4 regions of the Enterobacter sp. UPMP2061 genome follow, and region 4 is predicted to be linked to each of the others. Evidence: predicted binding sites of a transcription regulator. Region 4 holds the regulator's gene; each other region holds the start of a gene.

The links. Region 4 encodes CRP, which controls carbon source genes, mostly activating them, when cyclic AMP is high. Its sites were predicted from a motif close to ATGTGANNNNNNTCACAT; they were not measured.
Region 1: ACWKXX_RS21070 (PTS mannitol transporter subunit IICBA) is a predicted target of CRP. The motif match lies at 2,997-3,014, and genes of this name have one in related genera.
Region 2: cdd (cytidine deaminase) is a predicted target of CRP. The motif match lies at 3,840-3,857, and genes of this name have one in related genera.
Region 3: azuC (stress response protein AzuC) is a predicted target of CRP. The motif match lies at 2,650-2,667, and genes of this name have one in related genera.

Annotation. Positions count from the first base shown of each region.
Region 1 is NZ_JBSKJP010000017.1:25,851-33,927, forward strand. It holds gene mtlD (mannitol-1-phosphate 5-dehydrogenase) at 1-846, opposite strand, end outside; gene ACWKXX_RS21070 (PTS mannitol transporter subunit IICBA) at 948-2,855, opposite strand; gene ACWKXX_RS21075 (glutathione S-transferase) at 3,292-3,900, shown strand; gene selA (L-seryl-tRNA(Sec) selenium transferase) at 4,004-5,389, shown strand; gene selB (selenocysteine-specific translation elongation factor) at 5,386-7,224, shown strand; gene ACWKXX_RS21090 (ROK family protein) at 7,228-8,077, opposite strand, start outside.
Region 2 is NZ_JBSKJP010000002.1:363,327-371,403, reverse strand. It holds gene mdtQ (multidrug resistance outer membrane protein MdtQ) at 1-1,263, opposite strand, end outside; gene yohP (small membrane protein YohP) at 1,467-1,550, shown strand; gene dusC (tRNA dihydrouridine(16) synthase DusC) at 1,595-2,530, opposite strand; gene ACWKXX_RS07265 (CidA/LrgA family protein) at 2,699-3,094, shown strand; gene ACWKXX_RS07260 (CidB/LrgB family autolysis modulator) at 3,091-3,786, shown strand; gene cdd (cytidine deaminase) at 3,915-4,799, shown strand; gene sanA (outer membrane permeability protein SanA) at 4,927-5,637, shown strand; gene mglC (galactose/methyl galactoside ABC transporter permease MglC) at 5,765-6,775, opposite strand; gene mglA (galactose/methyl galactoside ABC transporter ATP-binding protein MglA) at 6,791-8,077, opposite strand, start outside.
Region 3 is NZ_JBSKJP010000002.1:660,814-668,890, reverse strand. It holds gene ACWKXX_RS08720 (non-heme ferritin-like protein) at 59-562, shown strand; gene ACWKXX_RS08715 (anaerobic C4-dicarboxylate transporter) at 733-2,076, shown strand; gene ACWKXX_RS08710 (DUF2766 family protein) at 2,157-2,408, opposite strand; gene azuC (stress response protein AzuC) at 2,515-2,598, opposite strand; gene ACWKXX_RS08700 (MFS transporter) at 2,813-4,231, shown strand; gene ACWKXX_RS08695 (RpiB/LacA/LacB family sugar-phosphate isomerase) at 4,274-4,912, opposite strand; gene yecR (YecR family lipoprotein) at 5,158-5,496, shown strand; gene ftnA (non-heme ferritin) at 5,697-6,194, shown strand; gene ACWKXX_RS08680 (YecH family metal-binding protein) at 6,231-6,467, opposite strand; gene tyrP (tyrosine transporter TyrP) at 6,659-7,870, shown strand; gene ACWKXX_RS08670 (YecA/YgfB family protein) at 7,899-8,077, opposite strand, start outside.
Region 4 is NZ_JBSKJP010000008.1:20,142-28,218, forward strand. It holds gene mdcA (malonate decarboxylase subunit alpha) at 1-393, opposite strand, end outside; gene ACWKXX_RS15540 (hydrolase) at 622-1,641, shown strand; gene ACWKXX_RS15545 (YheU family protein) at 1,641-1,859, shown strand; gene ACWKXX_RS15550 (phosphoribulokinase) at 1,890-2,759, shown strand; gene ACWKXX_RS15555 (OsmC family protein) at 2,846-3,250, opposite strand; gene crp (cAMP-activated global transcriptional regulator CRP) at 3,561-4,193, shown strand; gene ACWKXX_RS15565 (YccS/YhfK family putative transporter) at 4,251-6,338, shown strand; gene argD (bifunctional acetylornithine/succinyldiaminopimelate transaminase) at 6,335-7,555, opposite strand; gene pabA (aminodeoxychorismate synthase component 2) at 7,643-8,077, opposite strand, start outside.

The DNA.
Region 1 (8,077 bases), on a different contig from region 4:
TTCAAAACGACCGAGGATTTTCTGGATGTATGCCGCGTGTTTATCAGCATCAAAACCGTAGCGTTTGATCAGCACCGCGCCGCTCTCTTCCATTGCCCCTTTGACCACCGCACGGATGTTCTCATCGAGGATCGCGTCACGAATCGTCTGATGACCGGCCAATTTTCCGAGGTACGCGGTTATAGCATGCCCGGTGTTCAGCGTGAAGAGTTTACGTTCGACAAATGCCATCAGGTTATCGGTTAATTCCATTCCCGGAATGGTCGGCAGCGCACCCTTAAACTGGGTTTTATCAACGATCCACTCGCTGAAGGTTTCCACGGTCACTTCCAGCGGGTCGTTGGTGGCGGATGCTGACGGCGGAACGATGCGATCCACGGCGGAATCCACAAAACCCACGTGCGCTTCAACCCAGGCTTTATCTTCGTCGGCGACGGCCGCAAGAACGTGGCCTTTCAGCTGCGTGGTGCCGCGCACCATGTTTTCACAGGCGATGATGTTCAGCGGTGTTTCAACGCCCTGTGCTTTACGCTTCGCCAGGCCTTTCGCAACCGCCGGGGCGATACGCTCAAGCACCACCGGACCCACGGCGGTGGTGACCAGATCAACGCTCGCGATAAGGTCAATCACGTCGTCGCCAATGCTGCTTACCGCGTTGACGCCAGAGACCGTTTCAACCTGTTCGTTTTCACCCACCACGTGAACCTGATAGCTATGACGGGCATTCAGGGCATCCAGAACCACCTGATTCACATCGGCGAATGTCAGGGTAATGCCCGCGTCTGCCAGCAGTTTACCGATAAAGCCACGACCAATATTACCTGCGCCAAAATGTAATGCTTTCATAGTGTTAACCTTCATCAATGTTTTTACCCGAGAGGGCTGGGGTGAGGAACGTTTTCCCCTCACCCTAGCCCTCTCCCCGGGGGGAGAGGGAAGAGGCGCTGTTATTTGTTCAGCAGGGCCAGAACTTCTTCAACGCTGGTGGTGTTGGCCAGACGCTCAATAACCGTTTCGTCATCCAGCGCGTTGGTCAGGCTGGTAATCACCTGGATATGCTCGTTGTTGCGAGCGGCGATACCAATCACCAGACGGGCGATGTCGTCCTCTTCTTCACCGAAGCGCACACCATCAGGATACTGACAGAACACCACGCCGGTTTTCAGCACGCGGTCTTTGGCTTCCACCGTACCGTGTGGAACCGCGATGGATTCACCCAGGTAGGTTGGGGTCAGCTTTTCGCGTTCCAGCATCGCCTCAACGTACTCAGGCTGAACGTAGCCGCCTTTCACCAGCTGCTCACCGGCGAAGCGAATGGCCTCTTCTTTATTGGTCGCCGTGCGGCCAAGGAAGATGTTTTCAGCGCCCAGTTTGAACAGATGCGCGTTGCTCTCGTCGAAGCTGTCTTGCAGGCTGGTACGCACTTTCACTTCGTTATCTTCATAGCGCTGCGCCGCCACCAGGCGTTCGGTCAGGCTGGCGTACAGGCCGCTGTCGAGGAAGTTGGTCAGGGAAATGTGCTGTGCCTGCGGTACCTGACGCATAGCGCGTTCGGTCAGATCGCGGTGCGTGATCACCAGGTCAACGTCCGGCGGCAGGCTGTTAATCGCGCTGTTGGTGACGGAGATGTTGGTCAGACCCGCATCCTGCACTTTCTTCCGCAGTACGCCCGCACCCATTGCGCTGGAGCCCATACCGGCATCACAGGCCACGATGATTTTACGCACGTGGCTCAGGTCGTTAGAGACATCTCCCGCCGCCAGCGGCGTTGCGCCTTTGGATTCGGCTTTCATGTCATGCATACGACGGGTTGCCGCTTCGATATCGTCGTCTTCTTTCACCTTGCTGGTTTTCAGCAGGATAGCGGAGGCCACGAAGGAGACCGCCATGGCCGCACAGATCGCCGCGATGTTCGCGAAGTAGGCGCCTTTCGGGGTCATCGCCAGCACCGCCAGGATAGAGCCTGGAGAAGCAGGAGACACCAGACCACCGCCCAGTACGCTCAGGGTGAACACGCCGGTCATACCGCCAAGGATAACGGCCAGGATCAGACGTGGGTTCATCAGCACATATGGGAAGTAAATTTCGTGAATACCGCCCAGGAAGTGAATGATCGCCGCGCCGCCAGCAGACTGTTTCGCGCTGCCGCGACCAAAGAACATGTATGCCAGCAGAACGCCCATACCCGGACCCGGGTTCGCTTCAATCAGGAAGAAGATGGACTTGCCGAGATCGTGTGACTGCTGAATACCCAGCGGTGAGAAGATACCGTGGTTGATGGCGTTGTTCAGGAACAGGATTTTCGCTGGTTCAACGAAGATAGACGCCAGTGGCAGCATGTCGTGCGCCACCATGAAGTTAACGCCTGCGGCCAGCAGCTTGGACAGCACTTCAACCGCCGGGCCAATGCCGAGGAACGCCAGAATCGCGAGGATCATCCCGATGATGCCCGCAGAGAAGTTGTTCACCAGCATTTCGAAGCCGGATTTGATCTTGCCATCAACCCAGACGTCAAATTTCTTGATCGCCCAGCCGCCCAGAGGACCGGCAATCATCGCACCGAGGAACATCGGCATATCCGCACCGACGATCACCCCCATGGTTGTGATGGCCCCCACGACGCCACCGCGGTCACCGCCCACCAGACGACCACCGGTATAACCGATGAGCAGTGGCAGGAGATAGGTAATCATTGGGCCAACAAGTTTTGCCAGCGTTTCGTTAGGCAACCACCCTGTCGGAATAAATAATGCGGTGATAATACCCCACGCGATAAACGCGCCGATATTTGGCATCACCATGTTGCTGAGGAAACGACCAAAGCTTTGCACTTTGATCTTGAAATCGGATGACATAAAACACCCCTTCTTATGTTTACGCTTAGGCTTGTGGCCCGAGGTTTATCGTTAATGTGCGGCGGCAGAGGTAGCCGGGCCCTGTTCTGATGCTGTGAAATCTGGCACTGAATCGTTCAACTGTCCAGACAGTGAAATTTTGTGTGATCTGAATCACATGAATGTAGGGGGTGAGGATATTAATGAAGTGATCGCGATCACAAAATGAGTGTGTAAAAAAAATACATCGCTCAGAAATACGCCATAATGGGCGGCGTTTTGTGATTTGCATCACAATGTTAAGTTGGTTGTTTGTTTCCAGATTGTGATTTGATTCACAAAATATTTTTATGCAGATTTCTCCCGTATCCCCTCATGGCAGGAATGCGATACGCACACCTGCCTTTTTCCACGGCTTGATCCATACTGACCTCTTTGTGGGCATTAAGGATAAGCAATGAAACTCATCGGCAGTTATACCAGTCCTTTCGTGCGTAAGATTTCGATTCTCCTGCTGGAGAAAGGGATTGAATTTGAATTCGTGAATGAACAGCCCTACAACGCAGAGAACGGCGTTGCGCAGTACAACCCGCTGGGGAAAGTCCCGGCGCTGGTAACGGACGAGGGCGACTACTGGTTTGATTCCCCGATCATTGCGGAGTACATCGAACTGCTTGGCGTTGCGCCAGCCATGCTGCCGGCGGACCCAAAAGCAGCGCTGGTGATGAAGCAAATTGAAGCCCTGGCGGATGGCATTATGGATGCGGCATTGACGTCCGTACGCGAGCAGGCAAGGCCCGCCGCCCAGCAGTCAGAAAATGAGCTGCTACGCCAGCGCGAAAAAATCAGCCGCAGCCTGGATATGTGCGAACAGCTGATCCGCGACGGGAAAATTCAGAGCGATAGCCTGAATCTGGCGACGATCGCCATCGCCTGCGCCATTGGCTACCTCAATTTCCGCCGCGTCTCGCCGGGCTGGTGCGTGGATCGTCCGCTGCTGGTCAAACTGGCGGAGACGCTCTTCCAGCGCGAAAGTTTTGCCCGGACTGAACCGCCAAAGGCTTGATGCGGGTTATAACACTTCCTGGCGGGAGGCGGTACAATCCCCCCACATGTTAACTCCCTCTCCCGTCGGGAGGGGGGAAGATATTTACTCGCCAGGCGCATTCATGACTACTCATCATTCCCTCTACAGCCAGATCCCCGCTACCGATCGTCTGCTTCGTGACCCGCGCATCACTGCGGTGCTGGAGCAGTTTGGCCATACTGCAACGGTCGACATGCTACGCCAGCTTCAGGACGATGCGCGTCGCCATATTCAGGCTGAGAACGCGCTACCCGGCTGGTGCGTGGCGTGGGAGCAGGAAGTTGAACGCAGGCTGAGCAAGCACGGGCAAAGCGCGTTGCGCCCGGTTATTAACCTGACAGGCACGGTTCTGCACACCAATCTGGGCCGGGCACAGCAGGCCGAAGAGGCAACAGAGGCCGTCACCCGTGCCATGCGCTCGCCGGTGACGCTGGAGTACGATCTGGACGGCGCCGGGCGTGGGCATCGCGATCGCGCACTGGCGGATCTTCTCTGCCAGATCACCGGCGCGGAAGATGCCTGCATTGTGAATAACAACGCGGCGGCGGTGCTGTTAATGCTGGCGGCCACCGCGAGCGGAAAAGAGGTTGTCGTCTCTCGCGGCGAGCTGGTGGAGATCGGCGGGGCGTTTCGTATTCCGGATGTCATGCGCCAGGCGGGCTGCACGCTGCATGAAGTGGGCACAACCAACCGTACCCATGCAAAAGATTATCGCGCGGCGGTGAATGAAAACACTGCCCTGCTGATGAAAGTGCATACCAGCAATTACCACATTGAGGGTTTCACCAAAACGGTGGAAGAGGCCGAACTGGCCGCCATTGGGCGCGAGCTAAACGTGCCGGTGATTGCCGATCTCGGCAGCGGGTCGCTGGTGGATATGCGCCAGTACGGTCTGCCGAAAGAGCCCATGGTGCAGGAAATGGTTGCCGCGGGCGTAAGCCTGGTCAGTTTCTCCGGTGATAAATTGCTGGGCGGGCCGCAGGCGGGGATTATCGTCGGCAGGCGCGAGCTGATTGCGCAGCTACAGCAGCACCCGCTGAAGCGCGCCCTGCGTGCCGATAAAATGACGCTGGCCGCGCTGGAAGCCACGCTGCGGCTCTATCTCCACCCGGAGAAACTGGCTGACCGCCTGCCCACGTTGCGTTTGCTGAGCCGTGATGCGGCCTCCATTCGCGCGCAGGCGGAAGCGCTACTGCCGCAGGTTGCTCCTCATTACCCTGAGTTTGACGTTCGTATCGAGCCTTGCCTGTCGCAAATTGGCAGCGGCTCGCTGCCGGTGGACAGGTTACCGAGCGAAGCGCTGACGTTCACCCCGCGCGACGGACGCGGAAGCCAGCTTGAGGCGCTGTCGGCGCGCTGGCGCGCATTACCGACGCCGGTGATTGGCCGGATCGGTGACGGGCGCATGTGGCTGGATTTACGCTGTCTGGAAGATGAAGTGCGGTTTCTGGAGATGATGTTGAAATGATTATTGCCACCGCCGGTCACGTTGACCACGGCAAAACCACGTTATTGCAGGCCATTACGGGCGTGAATGCCGATCGCCTGCCGGAAGAGAAAAAGCGCGGCATGACCATTGACCTGGGTTACGCCTACTGGCCGCAGCCCGACGGTCGCGTGCTCGGCTTTATCGATGTGCCCGGCCACGAGAAGTTTCTTTCCAATATGCTCGCGGGCGTGGGCGGGATCGATCACGCCCTGCTGGTGGTCGCGTGCGATGACGGGGTGATGGCGCAAACGCGCGAGCATCTGGCGATCCTCCAGCTGACGGGAAACCCGCAGTTGACCGTCGCCCTCACCAAAGCGGACCGTGTGGATGAGGCGCGTATCGACGAGGTGCGTGAAGAGGTGCTGGCGGCGCTGAGTGAGTACGGTTTTAGGGATGCCGCACTGTTTGTCACCGTGGCGACAGAAGGCCGCGGTATCGACGCTCTTCGCGACCATTTGCAGCAGATCCCGTCTCGTGAACATGCCAGCCATCACCGCTTCCGTCTGGCGATCGACAGGGCGTTTACCGTGAAAGGGGCTGGGCTGGTGGTGACCGGTACCGCGCTGAGCGGCGAAGTGAACGTGGGCGATACCCTGTGGCTGACGGGCGTGAACAAACCGATGCGCGTGCGCGGGCTTCACGCACAAAACCAGCCGGTGGAACAGGCCCACGCCGGGCAGCGTATCGCGCTGAATATTGCCGGTGATGCCGAAAAAGACCAGCTTAACCGCGGCGACTGGCTGCTGGCCGACGCGCCGCCGGAGCCTTCTGAACGGATCATCGTTTCACTCCAGACCCACACGCCGCTGACCCAGTGGCAGCCGCTGCATATCCACCACGCGGCCAGCCACATCACCGGACGCGTGTCGCTGCTGGAAAACGATCTCGCCGAACTGGTGTTCGACTCCCCGCTCTGGCTGGCGGATAACGACCGCCTGGTTCTGCGCGATATTTCGGCGCGGGAAACGCTGGCGGGCGCGCGCGTGGTCATGCTGGATCCGCCCCGTCGCGGCAAGCGTAAGCCCGAGTATTTACAGTGGCTGGCCGCACTGGCCCAGGCCCGCGATGATAAGTCTGCGTTAGATATCCACCTTGAGCGTGGTGCGGTGAATCTGGCGGCGTTCGCCTGGGCGCGCCAGCTCAGCGGCGAAGGATTGCGTCTTCTGACGCAGGAGCCAGGTTTTATTCAGGCCGGGAACAGCCTGCTGAACGCGCCGGTGGCGGCATGCTGGCAGCGCAAAGTGCTGAGCACGCTGGCGACCTACCATGAACAGCATCAGGATGAGCCCGGTCCGGGTCGTGAACGTCTGCGGCGCATGGCGTTGCCCATGGAAGACGACGCGCTGGTGCTGTTGCTGATTGAAAACATGCGTGAAAGCGGCGTGATTGCAAGTCATCACGGCTGGCTGCACCTGCCGGAACACAAGGCCGGTTTTACCGCTGAGCAGGACGCGGTCTGGCAAAAAGTGGCGGCGCTGTTTGGCGATGAACCGTGGTGGGTGCGCGATCTGGCGCGTGAAACCAATACCGATGAGCAGCTGATGCGTCAGGTACTGCGCCATGCGGCGCAGCAGGGGATGATTGTGGCGATCGTGAAAGATCGTTATTACCGCAACGATCGGATCGTGGCGTTTGCGAACCTGATCCGGGAGCTGGATCAGGCGCGCGGATCAACCTGCGCCGCAGACTTCCGCGATCGGCTGAACGTGGGACGCAAACTGGCGATTCAGATCCTGGAGTATTTCAACCGCATCGGGTTTACGCGTCGTCGTGGCAATGACCATGTGCTACGCGACGCGCAGTTATTTCCCTAAGCGTTAAGCGCTGCGCGCCTGCTTCTGCTTAGCCAGCCAGACCGCGCCCAGCCTTCCCGCCTGGTTACCCAGCTCGCAGGGAAGGATGGGCACCCGGAGCGCTTCCCACTCCTCGAATCGCTGTAGGTATTTATCCAGCAGGAGATAGATTTTCTCCTGCTCGCTAATGCCGCCGCCAATCAGCACCGCCTGCGGATCAAACATGGAGATCACGCTGTAGATGCCCCGCGAGAGGAAATGCGCCCACTCTTCTATGGCCTCACGCAGATGCACGTCGCTGTCCATGCGTCTAAACAGCTCCTCACCGTCAGGCATCTCATCTTCCGACACGGCCAGCGCGCGGCGGCAGGCTTTCATCAGGCCGCTGGCGGACGCCACTTCGTGCATCGGCTCGCCGTTGTTGCCAACGGGCAGCACGCCAAACTCACCCGCCCGGTAGTGCGACCCACGGTAAAGATCGCCCTCCATGACGATACCGCCGCCGATGCCGGTGCCGATGGTGATGCAGACAAAATGCTCATAGTCCTTACCGGCGCCCTGCCAGCGTTCGCCCAGCGCCGCGCAGTTGGCGTCATTTTCGGTTGTTACGGGGAGATCGGTCAGCTGTGCGAAAAGCTCGCACAGGTTTTCACCGTCAAGGTAATCCAGCGCCCCGGCCTTGGCCGCTTCGCCGGTATGGTGATTGATGTGGCCCGGAAAACTCACGCCGATGCCGACGATCTCATGCTCCTGGCGGTACTTATCCACCACCGCTTTCCACTTCTGTTTGAAGGTGCTTTCATCGTCAGGCGTATCATATTCATCGGATGTCAGTTCTTCGCCGTTTTCGTTGATCACGCCGTGTTTGATGTGG
Region 2 (8,077 bases), on a different contig from region 4:
CGCCTGTGCCAGCGCAACGACGCGCGCCGCATCTTTTTCGATCTGCTGCTGGTGCTGATTTTTGGCGGTCAGCGTTTCCACTTCGCTGGCCGTCCGGGCAACCTGGTTTACGGCATCTACCACGGCCTTGTTGTAGTTCGCCACGGAGAGGTTGTTTTGCGCCTGGGCGATATCCAGGTTCGCATTCAACCGACCGCTGTCAAAAATTGGCAGCGTCAGCCCGGCGGTTACGCCCATTTGCTGCGCAGATGAGCGGAACAGGTCACTCAGGTGCAATGCATCCTGCTGCAAGAATGCCATCAAATTGATGTCAGGGTAGAACGCGGCTCTGGCGGCATCCACTTCGCTCATGGATGCTTCGATATACCAGTGCGCCTCCTGCAAATCCGGGCGCCGAGCCAGCAGTTCATAACCGAGCGTTGACGGCAGCGACGCCTCTGCATCAGGTAAGGCATGCCGGGCGAGCGTGACTGAAGGGGTATGGGTCAACGCATTCAGACGCGCCTCAATGACCTTCATTTTGCCATGCACGTCAGCGAGCTGTTCATCGGTTTTGCTGGCATTAATATCCGTTTCAACGCCTTCCACCGAGGAGGTAATGCCGTGCTGATAAAGCTCGCGATCGGCACCGATGATATTTTCCTGTTCCCGTTTGATTTGCGCGAGTACGTCACCCACCGCGGCCTCGGTCTGCCAGTCCCAGTACAGCCGCGCGACGCTGCTGGCGAGCAGCTGGCGGGTCTGCTCCAGCTCCGCTTTTTGCGCATTCACCTGACCGATGCGGGCCTCAATTTGGGCGCGGTTTTTACCCCATAAATCCAGATCCCAACCCGCCGTCAGACCAAAGGTGCCGTTGGTGTACCAGGGGCCGGTTGTCCCCGCCGCCGGATCGGTCAGCGCAAATGGACCCATCAGCCCCTCTGCCGACATTTTTTGCCGTTCAACATCTGCGGAAAAATCCAGCTGTGGACCCTCAGCAGCGACAGCGGCTTTCGCCTGTGCTTCCGCCAGGGTGATACGCTGACGGGCAATTTGCATATCCGGCGCATCCGCCAGCGCTTTGTCGATCAGCGCGTTGAGCTGGGGGTCGTTAAAGTCTTTCCACCATTCGCTTTTTGGCCAGTCGGCATGACGCAGTTGGGTATTTACAGCTGCGGCGGCGGCTTGCGTTTTTACTGGAGACACCGTGGCATGTTCCGGCGCGCAGGCGACCAGCATAAAAACAAGAGGAGCACTCAGAGATAAAGTAAGAGAACGTTTCATTACGCCATAAACTCAAAAAAATAAAGGCGCAACTTACGCTTACTGACGTTCCGTTTTTTAGTAACGCGTGGCAATCCGCATATTGTTATACATTTTCATATCCGGAAATTTATTCTCCAAGACAATGATTTAATTTCATGTATTCATGCTAATTATGAATTGGCTGCTACACTTACTTCGACAGACATACGCAGGAGAGGCGAATGAAAATATTATTGTGGGTTATTTTGATTATATTTCTGATAGGGCTGCTGGTGGTAACCGGCGTATTCAAGATGATTTTCTGATTCTGTTGCCCGGCTCCACGCCGGGCAAACACTTCACACTTCGCTCAGGATTTTGACTGGATCACCCGGGCAATATCCGCAGACGTCTGTAGCGTACGGATCTCCTGAAATAATCCCAGCGCGTCGTCGTACTCTTTACGCAAATAACTCAGCCACTGCTTAATGCGCGCGACGTGATACAAGCCGGTATCGCCCTGCTTTTCCAGCCGCGTGTATTTTTGCAGTAGTTTCACCACATCCGCCCACGGCATCCGCGGCTCATTATATTTCACCACCCGGCTGAGGTTCGGCACGTTCAGCGCACCGCGGCCAATCATCACGGCATTACACCCGGTCTCTTTGAGGCAGGCCTGTGCGCTCTCGTAATCCCAGATTTCGCCGTTGGCAATCACCGGGATCGTAAGCCGTTTGCGGATCTCGCCAATCGCCTGCCAGTTAATGCGCTCGGCTTTATAACCATCCTCTTTGGTTCGCCCGTGCACCACCAGCTCGGTGGCGCCCGCCTGCTGCACCGCGTCAGCAATTTCAAACTGCTTATCGCCGCTGTCCCATCCCAGACGCACTTTGACCGTCACCGGCAGGTGCGATGGCACCGCCTCACGCATGGCCTTTGCGCCGCGATAAATCAGCTCCGGATCTTTAAGTAGCGTCGCCCCCCCGCCGCTGCCGTTGACCAGCTTTGACGGACAGCCGCAGTTAAGATCGACGCCGTACGAACCAAGCGCTACCGCGCGGGCGGCGTTTTCAGCCAGCCACTCGGGATACTGGCCGAGCAGCTGGACACGCACCAGCGTACCGGACGGGGTACGGCTCTGACGATGCAGTTCCGGGCAGAGACGATAAAATGATTTTTCTGGCAGCAACATATCGACCACGCGCAGGAACTCCGTCACGCAGAGATCGTAATCGTTCACCTCGGTAAGCAGCTCGCGCACGAGAGAGTCGAGCACGCCTTCCATCGGGGCCAGTAAAACACGCATTCTGAGTACCTGTGAAAAAAGACGCGCTATAGTAGCTGCTCTCTATGTATGTTGAAAGCCCGGCGTTCCATTCCGGAATGTCTGGTATGCCCAAAATTCATGATGTGATCCGTGGCACATTTTCAGGTTTAATTGTATGATGAATACGTCTCAGCAAGGACTTTCACCATGAGCAACTCACTGAATACTATCTGGCAATACCTTCGCGCCTTCGTCCTCATTTATGCCTGCCTGTACGCCGGCATTTTTATCGCTTCGCTGCTGCCGATTACGATACCCGGCAGCATTATCGGCATGCTGATCCTGTTTGTGCTACTGGCATTACAGGTGCTGCCCGCGAAATGGGTTAATCCGGGGTGCTTCGTTCTCATTCGCTATATGGCCCTGCTTTTTGTGCCTATCGGCGTTGGGGTGATGCAGTATTACGATGTGCTTAAAGCGCAGTTCGGCCCGATTGTGGTCTCCTGCGCCATCAGTACGCTGGTGGTATTCCTGGTCGTCAGCTGGAGTTCACACATTGTGCATGGCGAACGCAAGGTCGTCGGGGAGAAAACAAAAAAATGATGGCGAATATCTGGTGGTCCCTGCCGTTAACCCTGGTGGTGTTCTTTGCTGCGCGTAAGCTTGCGGTGCGTTTCAAAATGCCGTTGCTCAACCCGCTGCTGGTCGCCATGGTGGTGATTATTCCTTTTCTGCTGCTCACCGGCATTCCTTATGAGCGTTACTTCGCCGGGAGCAAGATCCTCAACGATTTGTTGCAGCCTGCCGTGGTGGCGCTGGCGTTTCCTTTATATGAGCAACTGCATCAGATCCGCGCGCGCTGGAAATCCATCATTACCATCTGCTTTGTGGGTAGCCTTGTTGCGATGATCACCGGTACCTCGGTGGCCTTATTGATGGGCGCGTCGCCGCAGATCGCCGCCTCTATCCTGCCTAAATCCGTCACCACGCCGATTGCCATGGCCGTGGGCGGCAGCATCGGGGGCATTCCGGCCATCAGCGCCGTGTGCGTGATTTTTGTCGGTATCCTGGGCGCGGTGTTTGGTCATACTCTGCTGAATATCATGAAAATTCGGACCAAAGCGGCACGCGGTCTGGCGATGGGTACCGCCTCGCACGCGCTGGGCACCGCACGCTGCGCGGAACTGGATTATCAGGAAGGGGCATTCAGCTCGCTGGCGCTGGTGATCTGCGGGATTATCACTTCCCTGGTCGCGCCGTTTATCTTCCCGATTATTCTGGCAGTCATGGGCTAAAATTTGCGATGCGTCGCGCAAATTTCATTTTCATTTCATAAGTTGCACACATAATGAGATTTGGATCACATATAAAGGCCGTACGGCTCCGTACACTACCGATCCATTAACCTTGATGAGGCAACGTCATGCATCCACGTTTTCAAGCTGCTTTCTCTCAGCTTGCAGAGAATTTGCAATCAGCCCTGGCTCCGGTTCTGGCGGATGCGCATTTCCCCGCCCTGCTGACGGCAGATCAGGTCACGGCCCTTAAACAGGCAACGGGGCTGGACGAAGACGCGCTGGCTTTCGCCCTGCTGCCCCTTGCGGCTGCCTGCGCCCGCGCTGACCTTTCCCATTTTAACGTAGGCGCAATTGCGCGCGGCGTGGGCGGAACCTGGTACTTCGGCGGAAACATGGAGTTTCTTGGTGCGACCATGCAGCAAACCGTCCACGCGGAGCAGAGCGCCATCAGTCACGCCTGGCTGCGCGGCGAAAAAGCCCTGCGCGCCATCACCGTCAACTATACCCCTTGCGGCCACTGCCGCCAGTTTATGAATGAGCTGAACAGCGGTCTTGAACTGCGTATCAACCTGCCGGGACGCGCACCGCATACGCTGGGTGATTACCTGCCGGATGCTTTCGGCCCGAAAGATCTTGAGATCAAAACCCTGCTGATGGACGAGCAGGACCACGGTTATGCGCTCTCGGGAGATGAGCTGAGCGAAGCGGCCATTGCCGCCGCCAATAAAAGCCACACGCCCTACAGCAAATCTCCAAGCGGCGTCGCCCTTCAGTGCCGCGACGGCCGCATCTTCACCGGTAGCTATGCAGAGAACGCCGCATTTAACCCGACGCTGCCTCCGCTCCAGGGTGCCCTGAACCTGCTTAGCCTGAACGGGTATGACTACCCGGATATTCAGCGCGCAATCCTGGCTGAAAAGGCCGATGCGCCGCTGATCCAGTGGGACGCGACCGCAGCCACGCTGAAAGCGCTGGGCTGTTCAACCATCGACCGCGTGCTGCTGGCATAATCTGTTCGGCGGGCAGAGTTGCCCGCCAGTCTGACGAAAAACCCCTCAGTTGAATCGCTGTTTCTTGCGCTAACCAGGCGGGTACAGTAGCCTGAGGGAAATTTCATCATCGGTACGAGCCATCTGCATGTTAAAGCGCGTGTTTTACAGCCTGTCTGTCCTGGTCGGCATACTGCTGTTGATCGTGCTGGGTCTCGACCGCTGGATGAGCTGGAAAACAGCCCCCTACATTTTTGATGACCTACAGGATCTCCCCTACCGTCAGGTTGGTGTGGTGCTTGGCACCGCCAAGTATTACCGCACTGGCGTCATAAATCAGTATTACCGGTATCGTATTCAGGGCGCGCTGAACGCCTATAACAGCGGCAAGGTGAACTATCTGCTGCTGAGCGGCGATAACGCGCTGCAAAGCTATAACGAGCCGGTGACGATGCGCAAAGATCTGATTGCCGCAGGCGTCGACCCGGCCGATATCGTGCTCGACTACGCCGGATTCCGCACGCTTGATTCCATCGTGCGTACCCGCAAGGTGTTCGACACCAATGATTTCATCATCATTACCCAGCGTTTCCACTGCGAGCGGGCGCTGTTTATCGCCCTGCATATGGGCATTCAGGCGCAGTGTTATGCGGTGCCATCGCCAAAGGATATGCTGAGCGTGCGCGTACGTGAGTTTGGCGCTCGTTTTGGCGCGCTGGCTGACCTGTACTTATTCAAACGTGAACCGCGCTTTTTAGGCCCGCTGGTGCCGATCCCAACGATGCACGAAGTGCCGGAGAATGCACAGGGTTACCCGGCGGTAACGCCAGAGCAGTTGCTGGAAATTCAGAAGAAGTAATAACTTTTGTCGGGTGGCGGCTTCGCCTTACCCGACCTACGATCGCGATTTTGTAGGCCCGGTAAGCGTCGCGCCACCAGGCAAAAAAAGGCCCGCTACGTGAGCGGGCCTTTTCATTCTGAAGATCTTACTTCTTACGCGCGTACTTCAGTGAATCCAGCGCAACCGCGAAGATGATGATGGCGCCCTTGATGATGTACTGCCAGTAGGGGTTCACGCCGATGTAGGTCAGGCCGTAGTTGATAACGGTGAAGATGATCACACCGGTCACCACGCCCAGCACGGTCCCCACGCCGCCGCTGAAGGAGACGCCGCCAACCACGCAGGCTGCAATCGCATCCAGTTCGTACATAAAGCCGAGGTTGTTGGTTGCAGAGCCGATACGGCCCGCTTCCAGCATCCCGCCGAAGGCGTAGAAGACCCCGGACAGGGCGTAAATCATCAGCAGGTTCAGAGCCACGTTGACCCCGGACACTTTAGCCGCTTCAGGGTTACCGCCGATAGCAAAGATGTTTTTACCGAAGCGGGTTTTGTTCCACAGGATCCAGACGAACGCCACCGCAATCAGCGCATAGAAGGTGATGTAGGAGAGACGGAAGCTGCCCAGCGCAACAAACCCCTGCGTGAAGGTCGAGAAGCCGCTGTCGAAGCCAGAGATTGGAGACGCGCCGACGAAATCGTAGTACAGGGAGTTGATACCATAAACGATGATCATCGTGCCAAGCGTGGTGATGAATGGCGTCACGTTCAGGTAAGCAATGATGATGCCGTTAATCAGGCCAATTACCGCGCCGATGGCGCACACGATCAGGATCACCACGAAAATCGGCATGGTCGCCATCTCCGGGAACACCTTGTTGGCGTTTTCCATCGACTGCAACAGGGTTGCCGCAATGACCGCCGCCAGACCCACCTGGCGCCCTGCCGAAAGGTCAGTCCCCTGGGTAACGATAAGCCCCGCCACGCCAAGCGCGATAATAATACGTACGGAAGACTGGGTCAGAATGTTACTCAAGTTCAGCAGACTTAAGAACGTAGGGTCCTGGAAAATAATAATCGCCAGCAAGACTAAAAGAACAACGTAAATACCGCCTTCTTTCAGATAAGTGAGAAAACTTTTTTTATTTAACGCACTCATGAGGAGCCCCTGATCTTAAAGGTGCAAAGACGCAAGACGCAAAATTTCGTTTTGCGTTGTCGTTTTGGTTTCAACAATACCGGCAACGAGACCATTGCTCATAACCAGAATACGGTCTGTGATCCCTAACAATTCCGGCATTTCGGAAGAAATAATAATGATCCCTTTATCTTTTTTCGCCAGCTCGGCGATCAGCTGGTAAATCTCAAATTTTGCACCCACGTCGATACCGCGCGTAGGTTCATCCAGCATCAGAATTTCAGGCTGGGTTAATAGCCAGCGACCAATAATGACTTTCTGCTGGTTCCCTCCCGAGAGTGAGCCAATTTGCGTGCGGTGGCCCGGCGTTTTCACGCGCATGGAGTCAATCACCCACTGGGTATCGCTCTTCATGCGGGAATTATCCAGCAGCCCGACTTTATTTTTGTAATTGCGAATATTAGAAATTAACGAGTTAAAGTTAATATCCAGATAAGCGTAAATACCGGTGGAACGACGCTCTTCCGTCACCAGCGCAAAGCCATTATTAATGGCTTCGTTGGCGTTGTGGTTGTTGATCTTCTTACCGTGCAGCGTAATGGTGCCTTCGGCTTTCTCACGGATACCAAACAGGGTTTCCACGATATCGGTGCGCTTAGCGCCCACCAGCCCTGCGATGCCAAGGATCTCCCCCTTGTGCAGATCGAAAGAGACATCGCGGATAGACGGCTGACGCAGCGAGGTCAGGTTACGCACCTCCAGAATCACTTCGCCTGGCTTGTTTTCTTTATCCGGGAAACGCTGGTTCAGAGAACGGCCAACCATCATGGCAATGATCTTGTCCATATCCAGCCCTTCCAGCGGCTGGGTGGCGATCCACTGGCCGTCGCGCAGGATGGTGATTTCATCGCACAGCTGGAAGATCTCTTCCATTTTATGTGAGATATAGACAATGCCGCAGCCGCGATCTTTCAGCTTACGAATAATGGTAAAAAGGTGGTTAACCTCTTTTTCCGTTAATGACGATGTCGGTTCATCCATGATCACGATTTTCGCATCATAGGAGAACGCTTTGGCAATTTCGATCATCTGCATCTGGGAAACGGATAATGTCCCGACGCGTGCGCGCGGGTCGATATCAATATCCAGCTCATCAAAAATGGCTTTGGTGTCGCGATACATTTTATCCTGATCGACAAAGACACCTTTGGTTGGATAACGACCCAACCACATATTATCCATAACTGAACGTTGCAGAACTAGGTTTAATTCCTGGTGTACCATCGAGATACCGTTCTCCAGCGCTTCTTTCGCTGAATGGAA
Region 3 (8,077 bases), on a different contig from region 4:
CCTGCTGGGTCAGGTTAAGTAGCGGACATCAAGTCCCACAGTCAATAAGGATATGAGAATGACTACCCAAACGATGATGCAAAAACTGAATGCCCAGATGAACCTGGAGTTTTATGCTTCAAATCTGCATCTGCATTTGAGCGCGTGGTGTTCCAGAAAAAGCCTCAACGGCACTGCCACCTTCTTTCGTACTCAGGCGCAAAGTAACGTCACGCACATGATGCGCGTCTTTAACTTTTTGAAAGCTGTCGGGGCAAACCCTACCGTCAAAGAGCTTGAAACGATTGAAGATAATTACACTTCTCTGGAAGAACTGTTTCAGAAAACGCTCGAAGAGTATGAGCAACGCTGTGCGAAGCTGAGCAAACTGGCTGATGAAGCCAAAGCGCAACGGGACATCATTACCCTCAAGTTTTTACGTGATATGGACAGAGAGCAGCAGCAGGATGGCATGATGCTGAAGACGCTCGCAGATGAAATCCGCAACGCGAAACGCGCGGGGATTTGTCTGGAGCAGACGGACCGCCATCTTCTCGACATTGCTACCGTGCAACACCACTAAGTCCCTTCACCCACTCCCGTCACCACTAAGTCCCTTCACCCACTCCCGTCAGGGAGTGGGTACCAACTCCCTGCTTTTGCTGACATTTAACAAATCAGATCTTGCTCCCAATGAATAACCATACATCGTGTAATGATTTGTTTAATTACATTCATTAACGAGGGAGCATCATGATCACCATTGAGTTTATTGTCATTATCCTCTGCCTGCTGATAGGCACCCGCTTCGGCGGGATGGGCCTGGGGCTGATAAGCGGCATCGGCCTGTTTGTTTTGAGTTTTGTCTTTGGTCTGCAACCCGGTAAACCGCCGGTTGACGTGATGCTCACGATCCTCGCCGTCATCGGCTGTGCGGCCACGCTACAGACCGCCGGTGGCCTGAATGTAATGATGCAGTTTGCAGAGCGCCTGCTGCGTAAACATCCCCAGCACATCACCCTTCTCGCACCGTTTACCACCTGGATGTTGACCTTCCTGTGCGGGACCGGGCACGTCGTCTACACCATGTTTCCCATTATCGCGGATATCGCCCTGAAAAAAGGCATACGCCCGGAACGGCCGATGGCGGTGGCCTCGGTGGCATCTCAGATGGCGATCACCGCCTCCCCCGTTTCCGTGGCCGTCGTTTCGCTGGTCTCGATTCTTGGTGCGCAGCACGGTATCGGCCACGCGTGGGGGATCCTTGAAATTCTTGCGGTCTCCGTACCGGCCTCACTGTCTGGCGTCGCCATTGCGGCACTGTGGAGCTTGCGTCGCGGGAAAAACCTCGCAGACGATCCCGAATTTCAGGAAAAGCTGAAAGATCCGAAACAGCGGGAGTTTATCTATGGAGGAACGGAGACGTTGATGGATCAACGTTTCCCGAAACAGGCCTACTGGTCCACGTGGATCTTCTTCGCCGGGATTGCCGTAGTGGTCCTGCTGGGTGCGCTGCCCGAGCTGCGTCCGGCGTTTGAGATCAAAGGGAAAATGACAGCCCTGTCGATGAACCTTGTCATTCAAATGATGATGCTGATCGCCGGGGCCATCATGCTGATGACCTGCAAGGTGAATGCGTCGGCCATTTCAAACGGGGCGGTATTTAAGGCGGGGATGGTCGCGATTTTCTCGGTGTTTGGCGTGGCGTGGATGAGCGATACCTTTTTTCAGGCGCATCTCGACGAGCTGAAAATGGCGCTGGAGGGGGTGGTGAAAAGTCATCCCTGGACGTATGCCATCGTGCTGTTCCTGGTATCAAAACTGGTCAACAGCCAGGCTGCGGCCTTGACCGCGGTCGCCCCGATGGGGTTGATGCTGGGCATCGATCCGAAAATGCTGGTGGCCTTCTTCCCGGCATCCTACGGCTACTTTGTGCTGCCCACCTATCCGAGCGATCTGGCCTGTATCGGGTTCGATCGCTCCGGCACCACCCGCATCGGTAAATTCATCATCAACCACAGCTTTATTCTGCCGGGGCTGATTGGCGTCAGCTGTGCCTGCGTGGTGAGCTATCTGCTGGTGCAGACGTTCTTCTGATCCTTCTGCGGGCGACAGGCTCTGTCGCCCTTCGACGTAAAAGCAGAAAAGAGTTTCTAATTTTAAAACATCGGTTTATTTTAGTGTGACTCACCCTGCGGTGTGAAGCGGAGTTCAATCAGCGCAATCGCTTTCTGGATCGCGCGGAGCGTAACCGGGTCCGCCGCAGCAGGATGGTTGGTGAAATCGATGTTTTTCAGCTGGGTCGACATCTTTTCGCGTACCTCAACCGGCGCGATAACGTCAATCACATCAAGGATTTGTTTGATAACCAGCTGGCAGGCGACGACGTCAGATACCAGTTCCTGATCGGCGCTCAGGTTTTGTGACATGGGGTTCTCCTTATTCAAAGGGCGCCATAGTAGCAAAACAGACGCCCTTCCATCTCCCTCTCGTCGTCCGCAGACATAAAAAAACCTGCCGAAGCAGGTTTTTTTATCAGAACATCGCACCCGGTGGGACGTCTTTAAACGTTGTGCAGTAGTTTGCCCACATGCTTTTCAGGATTTTGCGCAGTTTCATTATGTTGCTCCAGTAACGTGTTATGCAGGTGTTATTGTCAATACGCTTATAATATGACCACCATCACAAAAATCAACCATTTTGTGACCTGCATCACGGTTATTAAACCCTCAGTGCTGCTGGTTTGTTAAAAAAAGCCATGATAAATCCGCACGTTACAGGCTTATAAATTCCAGTAAATGTTTATAAAATTTTTTGAGCGGGCAGGAAGAGAATGAGTGAAAACGTATCCGGCAAAGAGAGCCGTGGATTATCGCCTGCGGCGCTGCTGGTGGCCGGTGCTTTCTTTATGGAGTTTCTGGATGGGACGGTGATCGCCACCGCGTTGCCGGATATGGCAAAAAGCTTCGGCGACCAGGCGGTGGATCTGAATATCGGCATCAGCGCCTATCTGATCACCCTGGCCGTACTGATCCCCGCCAGCGGCTGGATCGCCGACCGCTTCGGCGCGCGAAAAGTGTTTGCCCTCGCGCTGGCGATCTTCACGCTGGCCTCGGTATTTTGCGGCCTGTCCACCACGCTCGATCAGTTCGTTGCGATGCGCGTCCTCCAGGGCATGGGTGGCGCGCTGATGGTGCCCGTAGGTCGCCTGGCCGTGCTACGCACCACGCCAAAACATCAGCTCATCACGGCAATCGCCACCCTGACGTGGCCTGCGCTGGTCGCGCCGATCATCGGCCCGCCGCTGGGTGGGTTCATTACCAGCTATGCCGACTGGCGCTGGATCTTCTTTATTAACGTGCCGCTGGGGATAATCGCCATTTTGCTGGCGCTGCGCATCATTCCAGACCTGCATGAAGATACGCGCCGACCGTTTGATTTACCGGGTTTTGTTGTCACCACCCTTGCCATGGTGAGCCTGGTTTATGCGATGGAGTTGATGGGCGCAGAGCCTCTGCGAACAGGATTAACCGCCACGCTGTTTATCGTCGGTGTCGTCGCCTTAAGCCTGGCGCTGCGTCACTTTAAGCGGGCAACCTGGCCGATGATCAGGCTCGATGCGATGCAGGTGCCGACGTTTCGCGTCACCCTGTACGGCGGATCGCTGTTTCGCGCCTCCATCAGCGCGGTTCCGTTCCTGTTACCGCTGATGTTCCAGGTCGGCTTTGGCATGGACGCGTTCCATTCTGGCCTGCTGGTGCTGGCGGTTTTCGTTGGCAACCTCACCATTAAACCGGCGACGACGCCGCTTATCCGCAGCCTGGGGTTTAAGCGGCTGTTGCTGATTAACGGTGCGTTGAATGTCCTGGCGTTGCTGGCCTGCGCGTTTCTTACGCCGCAGACGCCCGCGTGGCTCATCATGCTGATCCTTTATCTGGGCGGCGTTTTCCGTTCGATTCAGTTTACAGCCATCAGTACGCTGGCTTTTGCGGATGTGCCATCGGCGCAGATGAGCTATGCCAATACCCTGTTTTCAACCGCAACGCAGCTTGCCGTGGGGCTTGGGATCACGCTCGGGGCGATTGGTATTCGTATCGGGGAAAAAGTCAGTGAGGCGATGGGGATTGCCGGTATGCCGGGAATGAGCTTCCGGCTGGCATTTGTGGCAATCGCGCTGATCTGCCTGGTGGGAATGGTTGACACGCTGCGTCTGACCAAAGATGCGGGCAGCGCGGTCTCATCGAAAAAGTAACGCTATCTGCCGGGCAGGCAACGCACCGCCCGGCAAAGTAAATCAGCCAACAATACCGCGCACGAAGGCTTCAATCTCTTTGTCCTGGCAGTTCTCGAAGAAGCACTGCTGGAAGCGCTGGCCTGATACGGCGGTTTTAACCAGCTCAGGATCGATTGCTCGCAGGGTATCCAGATAGTTTTCTTTCACCACCGCCGCTTTCACCTGGTTCAGGATCCCGGCGTTACGCACCTGCGGCTCTTTACGCTCTGGTGGATAGCCTTCGCCATTGCGTCCGGTAAACGCTTTCTCAAAGATAAAGCGTACGTTCAGTTCTGCCCCCCAGCCGAAGCCCTTCGCAAACGGCAGAGAAAGCGCGTTACCGTTGTTGATTTGCGCAAACAGGAAAGCATCCGCAGGATCGATGCAGTAACCGCAAATCACACCCGGATGGATGTTCAGGGACATCAGCGCGCCCTGCCCGGTACCGCAGCCGGTAACAACAAAATCAACGGCTTTAGCGTTAAGCAGAATGCTCGCCATGATGCCCAGGTGAATATAGGTGAGATGATGATCGTTCTCATCACTCATACCGACGTTATAGACCGGAAAACCTTTCTCATCAGCAACGGCTTTCAGCTCATTAAGGATGATGGGATTTTTAGCGGCCTGGCTGTTTTCCATCATCAGTGCAATTTTCATCTTGTCTCTCCTGAATGCATGGCGGGCGATCCCGCTGTGGATACCTTTTCAACTTAACCTTACTATCAAACAAACGCACTTTCAAATTAAGTGAAAACTTGTTTTAAAAAATAAAGATGCGCTCACAATTTCGCGCGCTGGCCCGGCTCGTTGCACAGTGAGAGGGCAGATCCTCCGGCTATTCCAGCCATTGCGTACCATCGCGTTGGTTACAATGGCGTATTTCCCGTCACGCAGAGTGAACCATGAAACGTGTAATCATAGCCGGAACGATCCTGTTGCTCGCCGGATGCAGTATCAACCGTCAGGCAGAAGTCAGCAGTACGGATGCCCCAAACGGAATTGTGCGCCTCGACTATGGCCAGGCCATGCTGCAAAACGCCTGGTCTGATGAGTATGTTAATAACGGTACGGCAACCAAAGCCTGTCAACATATGGGCTACGCCACTGCGTCAGCCTACGGGCAGCCAATTAAAACCTGCACCCTGATCAGCGGTTCACTCTGTCTGAACGAAAGTGTGACCATTCAGTATAAATGTCAGGGATATGCTGTTACCTCTTCCAGCCAGAATCCGTGGTATTAACCGCTACTGCCAGTCACGCTGGCAGTTTATTTAATAAGAACTAAAACAATTCTCATTAATAAATATAAATGGCGGCAATGCGTTTTATTCCCATTCGTATTTTTAATAAAGAAATATTTATTTTACTTTTTGCAAATAATTAAATAACAAATTATAGTGTCGCTCATCGTGAACCAGAATTAATAAACCGGAGCTGCACCATGTTAAAAACTGAAATGATCGACAAGCTCAATGCGCAAATGAATCTTGAGCTTTTTTCTTCCCTGCTTTATCAGCAGATGAGCGCCTGGTGCAGCTATCACAGCTTTGAAGGGGCGGCCGCCTTCCTGCGTCGTCATGCCCAGGAAGAGATGACGCACATGCAGCGTCTGTTTGATTACCTGACGGACACTGGCAGCCTGCCGCGCATTGATAACGTGGCATCGCCTTTTGCCGAATACGGCTCTCTTGATGAACTGTTCCGCGCCACCTATGAGCATGAACAGCTGATCACCCAGAAAATTAATGAACTGGCTCATGCCGCCATGACCAGCCAGGATTATCCAACCTTTAATTTCCTTCAGTGGTATGTGGCTGAACAGCACGAAGAAGAGAAGCTGTTTAAATCCGTGCTGGATAAATTATCTCTGGCAGGTAAATCCGGGGAAGGTCTGTACTTCATTGATAAAGAGCTGTCGACGCTCGATACCCAGAATTAACAGAAAAGCGGTGCTGAGTTTTCAGCACCGCATTATTTAATGGCGGCAGATTTTACTTTCGTGAGTGGAAAATCCGTCTGCTGCTGGAATGAATTTTCCGCGCGCCGCCAGAAACGCCACCAGCTCCGCGGCCGTCATCTCCGAAGCTGAACAGGTATGGAAACGCGCCGCTTCGCCAAAGCGGGCATGTATCGCCTCAACCAGACTCTCCTCCGTATAGCGCTCACCTGACTCAATCATCATATTCAGCACGTCGTGTCCGTGAATTGACATGGTTACCTCTCGCAAATAAAAAGCAGACTAAACGTTCCCTCTACGGCACGCTTTGCGCTGGCTCAGGTTACCCTTTTCTTTTTGTAAATTAATTATTACACCCTATGTAACGGTGATTTGACGAGATGGTGCTTTTCCCTTACTCTGCGCCGCAGAATGAGTCGCGGTATGGAAGCGTTGTAGAGGAAAGCGTGAAGAACAGAACTCTGGGAAGTATTTTTATCGTCGCCGGAACGACAATTGGCGCAGGAATGTTGGCCATGCCGTTGGCTGCCGCCGGCGTCGGGTTTGGGGTTACCGTAGTGCTGCTTGGCGGTCTGTGGGCCCTGATGTGTTACACCGCGCTATTATTGCTGGAGGTTTATCAGCATGTCCCTGCCGATACTGGCTTAGGCTCCCTGGCTGCACGCTATCTTGGACGCTACGGGCAGTGGATCACCGGTTTCAGCATGATGTTCCTGATGTACGCCCTGACTGCCGCTTACATCAGCGGCGCCGGGGAGCTGATTGCGTCAAGTATCAATGACGGCTTCGGTGCGTCACTTTCACCGGAAACAGGCGCCATTGTCTTTACGCTGATCGGTGGCGGCGTGGTTTGTGCGGGCACATCGCTGGTCGATCTGTTTAACCGTTTTTTGTTCAGCGCCAAAATTCTCTTCCTGATTGTGATGCTGGTGCTGCTGGCACCGCATGTTCACAAGATTAACCTGCTCTCCCTCCCGCTGGAGAAAGGTCTGGCGCTTTCGGCCATCCCGGTTATTTTCACCTCCTTCGGTTTTCACGGCAGCGTGCCGAGCATCGTGAGCTATATGAACGGTGATATTCGCAAGCTGCGCCGCGTCTTTGTTATCGGCAGCGCCATTCCGTTGATTGCTTACCTGTTCTGGCAGCTGGTGACGCTGGGCAGTATTGATTCCAATACCTTTATCGGCCTGATGGCAGAGCATTCTGGTCTGAATGGATTCCTGGTTGCCCTGCGTAACGTGGTGGCCTCTTCACACGTGGAGCTGGCGGTACATCTGTTTGCAGACCTGGCGCTGGCAACCTCCTTCCTCGGCGTAGCGCTTGGCCTGTTTGACTATATGGCGGATCTGTTCCAGCGTCGCAATACCGTTGCCGGACGCTTACAGACGGGGGCGATGACCTTCCTGCCGCCGCTGGCCTTCGCGCTCTTTTACCCGCGCGGGTTTGTGATGGCGCTGGGGTATGCTGGCGTGGCGTTATCGGTACTGGCCCTGCTGCTGCCTTCCCTGCTGGCGTGGAAGAGCCGCCAGCAACATCCGCAGCAGGGGTATCGCGTAGCGGGCGGTACGCCAATGCTGTGCGTGGTGTTTGGTTGTGGGGTGGTGATTATTCTGGTGCAGGTGCTGATTGCAGCGGGGATGCTGCCGGAAGTGGGATAAAAAAAGGGGCTATGAATAGCCCCTTTTTTCAGTGCAGGCAGCAGCTTTTAAACTTCTTCCCACTCCCGCACGGGCACGGGTCGTTACGCCCCACCTTCGACCCGTTAACGATCGGCTTTTTCGCTTCCGGCTGCTGCGGGTTAGCCACCCAGTAGTTATACAAACGCAGCGCCGCAGGCTGAATGCTTTCGATGCTGGCCATGTACT
Region 4 (8,077 bases):
GGTGTGAATCGCCCCGATTTCGAGCTGACCATCCTCCAGCAGTTGGGAGATACGCAGGCTTTGCGTACCGGAGAAGGAGAAGTCCAGCTTGCGAGCGATGCCTTTCTCAAAGATGTCCAGATGCTCGCTGCGGCCCACGCTCGGCATGATCATATGCAGATCGTGTACGATTTGCGGGTTCACTTCGGCCAGTGAACGGGAAAGGAAATCCGCCTGCTTCTGGTTGTTGCCTTCCAGAACGACTTTGTCGCCTGGTGCGATCAGTTTTTCCAGCATGGCGACAAGATCGCCGGTTGGCAGTACCTTGCCCTGCACCGGTACGGACGCCAGACGACGCGCTTTCTCGCTGCGTCGGGTGTTCCATTGCCGGGTGGGTGTTTGCCCAGATAACATTATTAACCTCCTGATTCAGCACATCATTCTGATTTGCTTAACGTTGAGTAAAGTGTGCGCGCTGGTGAGAAAGGCATCAATTAAGCGTAGAGCCAAATCATTAGCCTGAGAGTAATAATCAAGGTAAATATTTGTGATCGGGATCAGTTCATGTTTCGGAAAAACGGGCTAAACGGGGTACAATTCGGAAGGTATAGTTAATTTCTGACAAGAATCAGCATCGCCCTTATGACCCAAATCATTCCCTCAGACTTCGACATTGCAGCCGAAGAGAGCGCAGAGTTCGTGCCCATGCGCGGTGTGGCTAACCCTCACCTGCAAACCATGCTGCCGCGCCTGATCCGCCGCAAGGTACAGTTCACCCCGCACTGGCAACGCCTGGATTTGCCGGATGGAGACTTTTTGGATCTCGCCTGGAGCGAAGATCCGGATCGGGCCAGACATAAACCCCGTCTGGTGGTGTTTCACGGTCTGGAAGGCAGCCTGCACAGCCCTTACGCACACGGTCTCGTTGAGGCGGCGAAAGCCCGCGGCTGGCTTGGGGTGGTGATGCATTTTCGCGGATGCAGCGGCGAGCCTAACCGTCAGAAACGCATTTATCACTCGGGTGAAACCGAGGACGGCACCTGGTTCCTGCGCTGGCTAAGAGACCATTTCGGCGAGGCGCCAACGGCAGCGGTGGGGTATTCGCTGGGCGGCAATATGCTGGCCTGCCTGCTGGCGAAGGAGAGCGACGCCGTACCGCTGGATGCGGCGGTGATCGTCTCTGCGCCCTTTATGCTGGAGCAGTGCAGCTATCATATGGAAAAGGGGTTTTCGCGAGTGTACCAGCGCTACCTGCTCAACCTGCTGAAAGCCAACGCCGCGCGCAAGCTGAAGGCCTATCCGGATACGCTGCCTGTGACGCTGCAACAGCTCAAACGCGTGAAGCGCCTGCGCGAGTTTGATGATTTGATCACCTCGAAAATTCACGGCTTTGCCGATGCGATTGACTATTACCGTCAGTGCAGCGCCATGCCTTTACTGAACCAAATCACGAAACCTACGCTGATTATCCACGCCAAAGATGATCCGTTTATGGATCACCACTCGATTCCGGCGCCCGATCATCTGCCGGCCAACGTGGAGTATCAGCTCACCCAATTCGGCGGACACGTCGGCTTTGTCGGCGGCACGCTGCGTCGGCCAAAAATGTGGCTTGAGACGCGTATTCCCGACTGGTTAACGGCTTATCTGGACGGTAAATAATGATTATTCCCTGGCAGGATCTCTCTCCCGACACGCTCGATAATCTGATTGAAAGCTTTGTCTTGCGCGAAGGCACCGATTATGGTGAACATGAACGTTCGCTTGAACAAAAGGTCAACGATGTTAAGCGCCAGCTTAAAAGCGGCGACGTGGTGCTGGTATGGTCCGAACTGCATGAGACGGTCAATATCATGCCCCGCAACGCGTTTCACGGCTGATCTTTACACTTTTCCAGTCAGGGAGTTGCTATGTCTGCCAGACATCCGGTTATTGCCGTTACGGGTTCGAGTGGGGCGGGAACCACTACCACCAGCCTCGCCTTCCGCAAGATCTTCGCCCAGCTTAACTTACGGGCGGCAGAGGTAGAAGGCGACAGCTTTCACCGCTACACGCGCCCGGAGATGGATATGGCCATCCGCAAGGCGCGCGATCTGGGTAAACACATCAGCTACTTCGGCCCGGAGGCGAATGACTTCGGCCTGCTGGAGCAAACCTTCCGTGAATACGGGCAAAGCGGTACCGGGCAGTCCCGCAAGTATCTCCACACCTACGATGAAGCCGTGCCCTGGAACCAGGTCCCCGGCACGTTCACGCCCTGGCAGCCGCTGCCGGAACCGACTGACGTGCTGTTTTACGAAGGATTGCACGGCGGCGTGGTGACGCCTCAGCACGACGTGGCGCGCCACGTGGATTTGCTGGTGGGGGTGGTGCCGATTGTTAACCTTGAGTGGATCCAGAAGCTGACGCGTGACATGAGCGAGCGCGGCCATTCGCGAGAGGCGGTCATGGACTCGGTGGTGCGCTCCATGGAAGATTACATCAACTTCCTGACGCCGCAGTTCTCCCGAACCCACATTAACTTCCAGCGCGTCCCCACCGTGGACACCTCCAACCCGTTCGCTGCAAAAAGCATCCCGTCGCTGGACGAGAGCTTTGTGGTGATCCACTTCCGCAACCTGGAAGGCATTGATTACCCCTGGCTGCTGGCGATGCTACAGGGTTCGTTTATTTCGCACATGAATACGTTAGTGGTGCCGGGCGGAAAAATGGGGCTGGCAATGGAGCTGATCATGACACCGCTGGTGCAGCGGCTGATGGAAGGAAAGCAGATCGCGTGACGCCTGTTGCCGGATGGCGCTTCGCTTATCCGGCCTACGGGCGTGCTTTTGTAGGGCGGGTCAGCGCAGCGCCACCCGCCAAAAAATTAAGCCGCGATCACTTCATACGAATGGGTGATTTTTACCGCTTTCTCCAGCATTAGCGCCACAGAGCAGTATTTCTCCGCAGACAGGTCAACCGCACGCGAGACCGCCGCATCCTTCAGTTCTTTGCCGGTGACGATAAAGTGCAGATTAATATGCGTGAACAGGCGTGGCGCCTCTTCGCGACGTTCTGACGTCAGCTTCACTTCACAATCGGTCACGTCATGACGGCCTTTTTGCAGGATCGACACCACGTCGATCGCGCTGCATCCCCCCGCCGCCATCAGCACCATTTCCATTGGGCTTGGCGCTTTATCGCCGGAGTTGCCATCCATCAAAACCTGGTGCCCAGAAGCAGACTCGCCCAGGAACGTTAACCCTTCAACCCATTTCACACGCGCTTGCATATTCACTCACTCCAACGTTGCATTTTTTATGACAGATTACGTGTACGTTACATTTCTCGCAACGGAAGGCGACCTGCGTCATGCTGAAGCGAGACACCAGGAGACACGCGGCGAAAGCTATGCTAAAACACTCTGGATGCTACAGTAATACATTGACGTTACACATGTATGCAGAGGACATCAAACTTTACTGGCTGCGAAACGTTACGACAGCCGACTTCCCAGGTATGGGTAAGAATTCGATTGCAACCCCAGAGTCCGGATGCATCTTATGACTCTGGTGACAGCTTATAACAGAGGATAACAGCGCATGGTGCTTGGCAAACCGCAAACAGACCCGACTCTCGAATGGTTCTTGTCTCATTGCCACATTCATAAGTACCCATCAAAGAGCACGCTGATTCACCAGGGTGAAAAAGCGGAAACGTTGTATTACATCGTTAAAGGCTCGGTGGCCGTGCTGATCAAAGATGAAGAAGGGAAAGAGATGATCCTTTCTTATCTGAACCAGGGCGATTTTATCGGTGAACTGGGCCTGTTTGAAGAAGGCCAGGAACGTAGCGCCTGGGTTCGTGCAAAAACAGCATGTGAAGTGGCTGAAATTTCTTACAAGAAATTCCGTCAGCTGATTCAGGTCAACCCTGACATCCTGATGCGTCTTTCTTCCCAGATGGCACGCCGTCTGCAAGTGACCTCTGAGAAGGTGGGTAACCTCGCCTTCCTGGACGTGACCGGTCGTATCGCGCAGACGCTGTTGAACCTGGCGAAACAGCCAGACGCCATGACCCACCCTGACGGTATGCAAATTAAAATTACCCGTCAGGAAATCGGTCAGATCGTCGGCTGCTCCCGTGAAACAGTGGGCCGTATCCTGAAGATGCTGGAAGACCAGAACCTGATCTCTGCCCACGGTAAAACTATCGTGGTCTACGGAACCCGTTAATTTCGGTCAAACGGCGTGCCGCCGCAGGGTGGCACGCCGTTTTTGTCTCTACTCCTCATGTGGCGCAGGCTGATCTATCACCCGGAAGTTAACTACGCACTACGACAAACGCTGGTGCTGTGTCTTCCCGTGGCCGTGGGCCTGATCCTCGGACATCTTCAGCAAGGCCTGCTGTTTTCCCTCGTGCCCGCCTGCTGCAACATTGCCGGTCTGGATACGCCGCATAAACGCTTTTTTAAACGTCTGATTATTGGCGGCTGCCTGTTTGCCGGCTGTAGCCTTGCCGTACAACTCTTACTGGCCCGCGACATTCCTCTGCCGTTGATCCTGACCGTGCTGGCGATGACGCTCGGCGTCACCGCCGAAATCAGCTCGCTGCACGCCCGCCTGCTTCCCGCGTCGCTGATTGCCGCCATCTTCACCTTAAGCCTTGCGGGCAATATGCCGGTGTGGGAGCCATTGCTGATCTACGCCCTCGGCACGCTGTGGTACGGGCTGTTTAACTGGTTCTGGTTCTGGCTGTGGCGGGAACAGCCGCTGCGCGAATCCCTGAGCCTGCTCTACGTGCAGCTTGCTGAATACTGTGAAGCAAAATACACCCTGCTCACTCAACATACCGACCCGGAAAAATCCCTGCCGCCGCTGCTGGCGCGCCAGCAAAAAGTGGTGGATCTGATCAGCCAGTGCTATCAGCAGTTGCACATGCTTGCCGCCAACAAAAATCATGAATACAAGCGGCTGCTGCGAACCTTCCAGGTCGGGCTGGATTTGCAGGAGCATATCTCCGTCAGCCTTCATAATCCGGAAGAGGTGCAAAAGCTGGTGGAGCGCAGCCATGCGGAAGCGGTGATCCGCTGGAACGCGCAGACCGTCGCAGCCCGCCTGCGGGTGCTGGCTGACGATATCCTCTATCACCGCTATCCGACGCGCTTTAACATGGACAAACAGCTCGGCGCGCTGGAAAAGATTGCGCGTCAGCACGCGGATAACCCGGTCGGGCAATTTGCTGCCTGGCATTTCAGCCGCATCGCCCGGGTGTTACGCACCCAGCGCCCGCTTTATGCCCGGGACCTGATGGCCGATAAGCAAAAACGGCTGCCGCTGCTGCCCGCGCTCAAAAGCTATCTATCACTGAAATCTTCCGCCCTGCGCAATGCCGCGCGGATCAGTGTGATGCTGAGCATCGCCAGCCTGATGGGAATGGCCCTGCACCTGCCGAAACCCTACTGGATCTTAATGACCGTGCTGTTTGTCACCCAGAACGGCTATGGCGCCACGCGGGTGCGCATTCTGCATCGGGCGGGCGGTACGATGGCGGGGCTGATTATCGCGGGCGTGACGCTGCACTTCCACGTGCCGGAAGGCTATACCCTGGCCGGTATGCTGGCAATCACGCTGGTGAGCTACCTGATCATCCGCAAAAACTACGGCTGGGCGATGGTGGGCTTTACGGTGACGGCGGTGTATACCCTGCAACTGCTCACGCTTAACGGGGAACAGTTTATTATTGCCCGGCTGGTCGATACGCTAATTGGCTGCCTGATCGCCTTTGGCGGCATGGTCTGGCTGTGGCCGCAGTGGCAAAGCGGGCTGCTCAGGCAGAACGCCCACGACGCGCTCGAAGCTGACCAGCAGGCCATTCGTCTTATTCTGAGCGATGACCCGCAGCCCTCTCCGCTGGCCTACGAGCGCATGAAGGTCAACCAGGCGCATAACGCCCTGTTCAACTCCCTTAACCAGGCCATGCAGGAGCCGGGCTTTAACGCGCACTATCTGGCTGACATGAAGCTGTGGGTCACGCACAGCCAGTTTATCGTCGAGCACATCAATGCCATGACGACGCTGGCGCGGGAGCACACGATGCTGACGACGGATCTGGCGCAGCGCTATTTGCAGTCGTGTGAAATTGCGTTGCAGCGCTGTCAGCAGCGTCTGGAGTATGACGCGCCGGGCGAGTCAGGGGATTCGAACATTCTGGAAGCGCCGGAGACGCTGACCCACGGGCCGATGAGCACCCTTGAGCAGCATTTACAGCGCGTTCTCGGGCACCTGAACACCATGCACACCATTTCGTCGGTAGCATGGCGTCAGCGCCCGCATCACGGGATTTGGTTAACGCGCCGGTTAAAACGAACCGCGTATTAGCCGCTGACGCTCTTCGCGACCGCCGCGGCAAAACGGGTTAATCCGTCTTCGATGTCTTTGTCTTCCACCACCAGCGATGGCGCAAAGCGCATCACGTCCGGCCCGGCGTTGAGCACCATGACGCCTTCGTGCGCGGCGGCGTGCAGGAAATCGCGCGCGCGGCCTTTGTACTGCGGCTTCAGTTCGGCGCCGATCAGCAGCCCCATCCCGCGGATGTCGCTGAAGACATCAAACTGTTGGTCAATCTGCTGGAGATGTTTCACAAACAGGTCGCGTTTCGCATTCACGCCATTCAGGACGTCCGGCGTATTAATGATGTCGAACGCCGCACCCGCCACGGCGCACGCCAGCGGATTACCGCCGTAGGTGGAGCCGTGTGAGCCCACATGAAATGCGGAAGCGATATCCTGGGTGGTGAGCACCGCACTGACCGGGAAACCGCCGCCGAGCGCTTTCGCGCTGGTCAGAATATCCGGCGTTACGCCGTAGTGCATATAAGCAAACAGGTCTCCGGTACGCCCCATCCCACACTGCACTTCATCAAACACCAGCAGCGCCTGGTGCTCGTCGCACAGCTCGCGCAGCCCTTGCAGAAATTCAGGGGTGGCCGCCGTGACGCCGCCTTCCCCCTGAATGGGCTCGACCACCACGGCACAGGTGTGATCGTCCATCACCGCTTTAACGGCGTGGAGATCGTTAAACGGCACGTGGATGATATCCGCAGGTTTCGGACCAAAGCCGTCGGAATACTTCGGCTGGCCGCCAACGGAAACGGTAAAGAAGGAGCGTCCGTGGAAGGCGTTATGGAAGGCGATGATTTTGGTTTTGTACGGGCTATGACGCGTGGTTGCGTAGTAGCGCGCCAGCTTAAAGGCGGTTTCGTTGGCTTCGGTGCCGGAGTTCATAAACAGCACGCGTTCGGCGAAGGTGGCATCGATGATCTTACGCCCCAGACGCAGCGCCGGTTCGTTGGTGAACACGTTGCTCGTGTGCCACAGCGTTTCGCCCTGCGTTTTCAGCGCGTCCACCAGCGCAGGATGGCAATGGCCCAGCGCCGTCACCGCAATACCGCCTGCGAAATCAACATACTCGTTGCCCTGCTGATCCCAGACGCGGCTGCCTCTCCCTTTCACCGGGATAAACTCAGCCGGTGCATAAATCGGCAGGATCACTTCATCGAATGTCGCGCGGGTAATTGCTGGTTGTTCAGTTGCCATGTCATGACCATCCATTTTTATGTCACATTGATTGTGAAAATATAATCACAAAATATGCATAAAAAATCACAACAAGGCAACAGATATTCAGCGATTAAGGAAATTGGCCAGCAGCGCGTGCCCCTGTTCGCTGAGAATGCTTTCCGGGTGGAACTGCACGCCTTCCAGATCGTACTCACGGTGACGAATGCCCATGATCTCCTGCGTCTCGCTCCAGGCGGTGACCTCAAAGCAGGCCGGCAGGGTCGGCGGATCAATGATCAGAGAATGGTAGCGCGTCACGGTTAACGGATTGTTTAGCCCCAGGAATACGCCGGTACCGGTGTGCGTGACCGGAGAGGTTTTGCCGTGCATGACTTTCGCGGCACGGACAATGGTGGCGCCAAAGACCTGCGCAATGGCCTGATGACCCAGGCAGACGCCCAGAATCGGCAGTTTGCCCGCATAATGGCGGATCGCCTCCAGCGAGATACCGGACTCCGAAGGGGTACACGGCCCCGGCGAAATCACGATTTTCTGGGG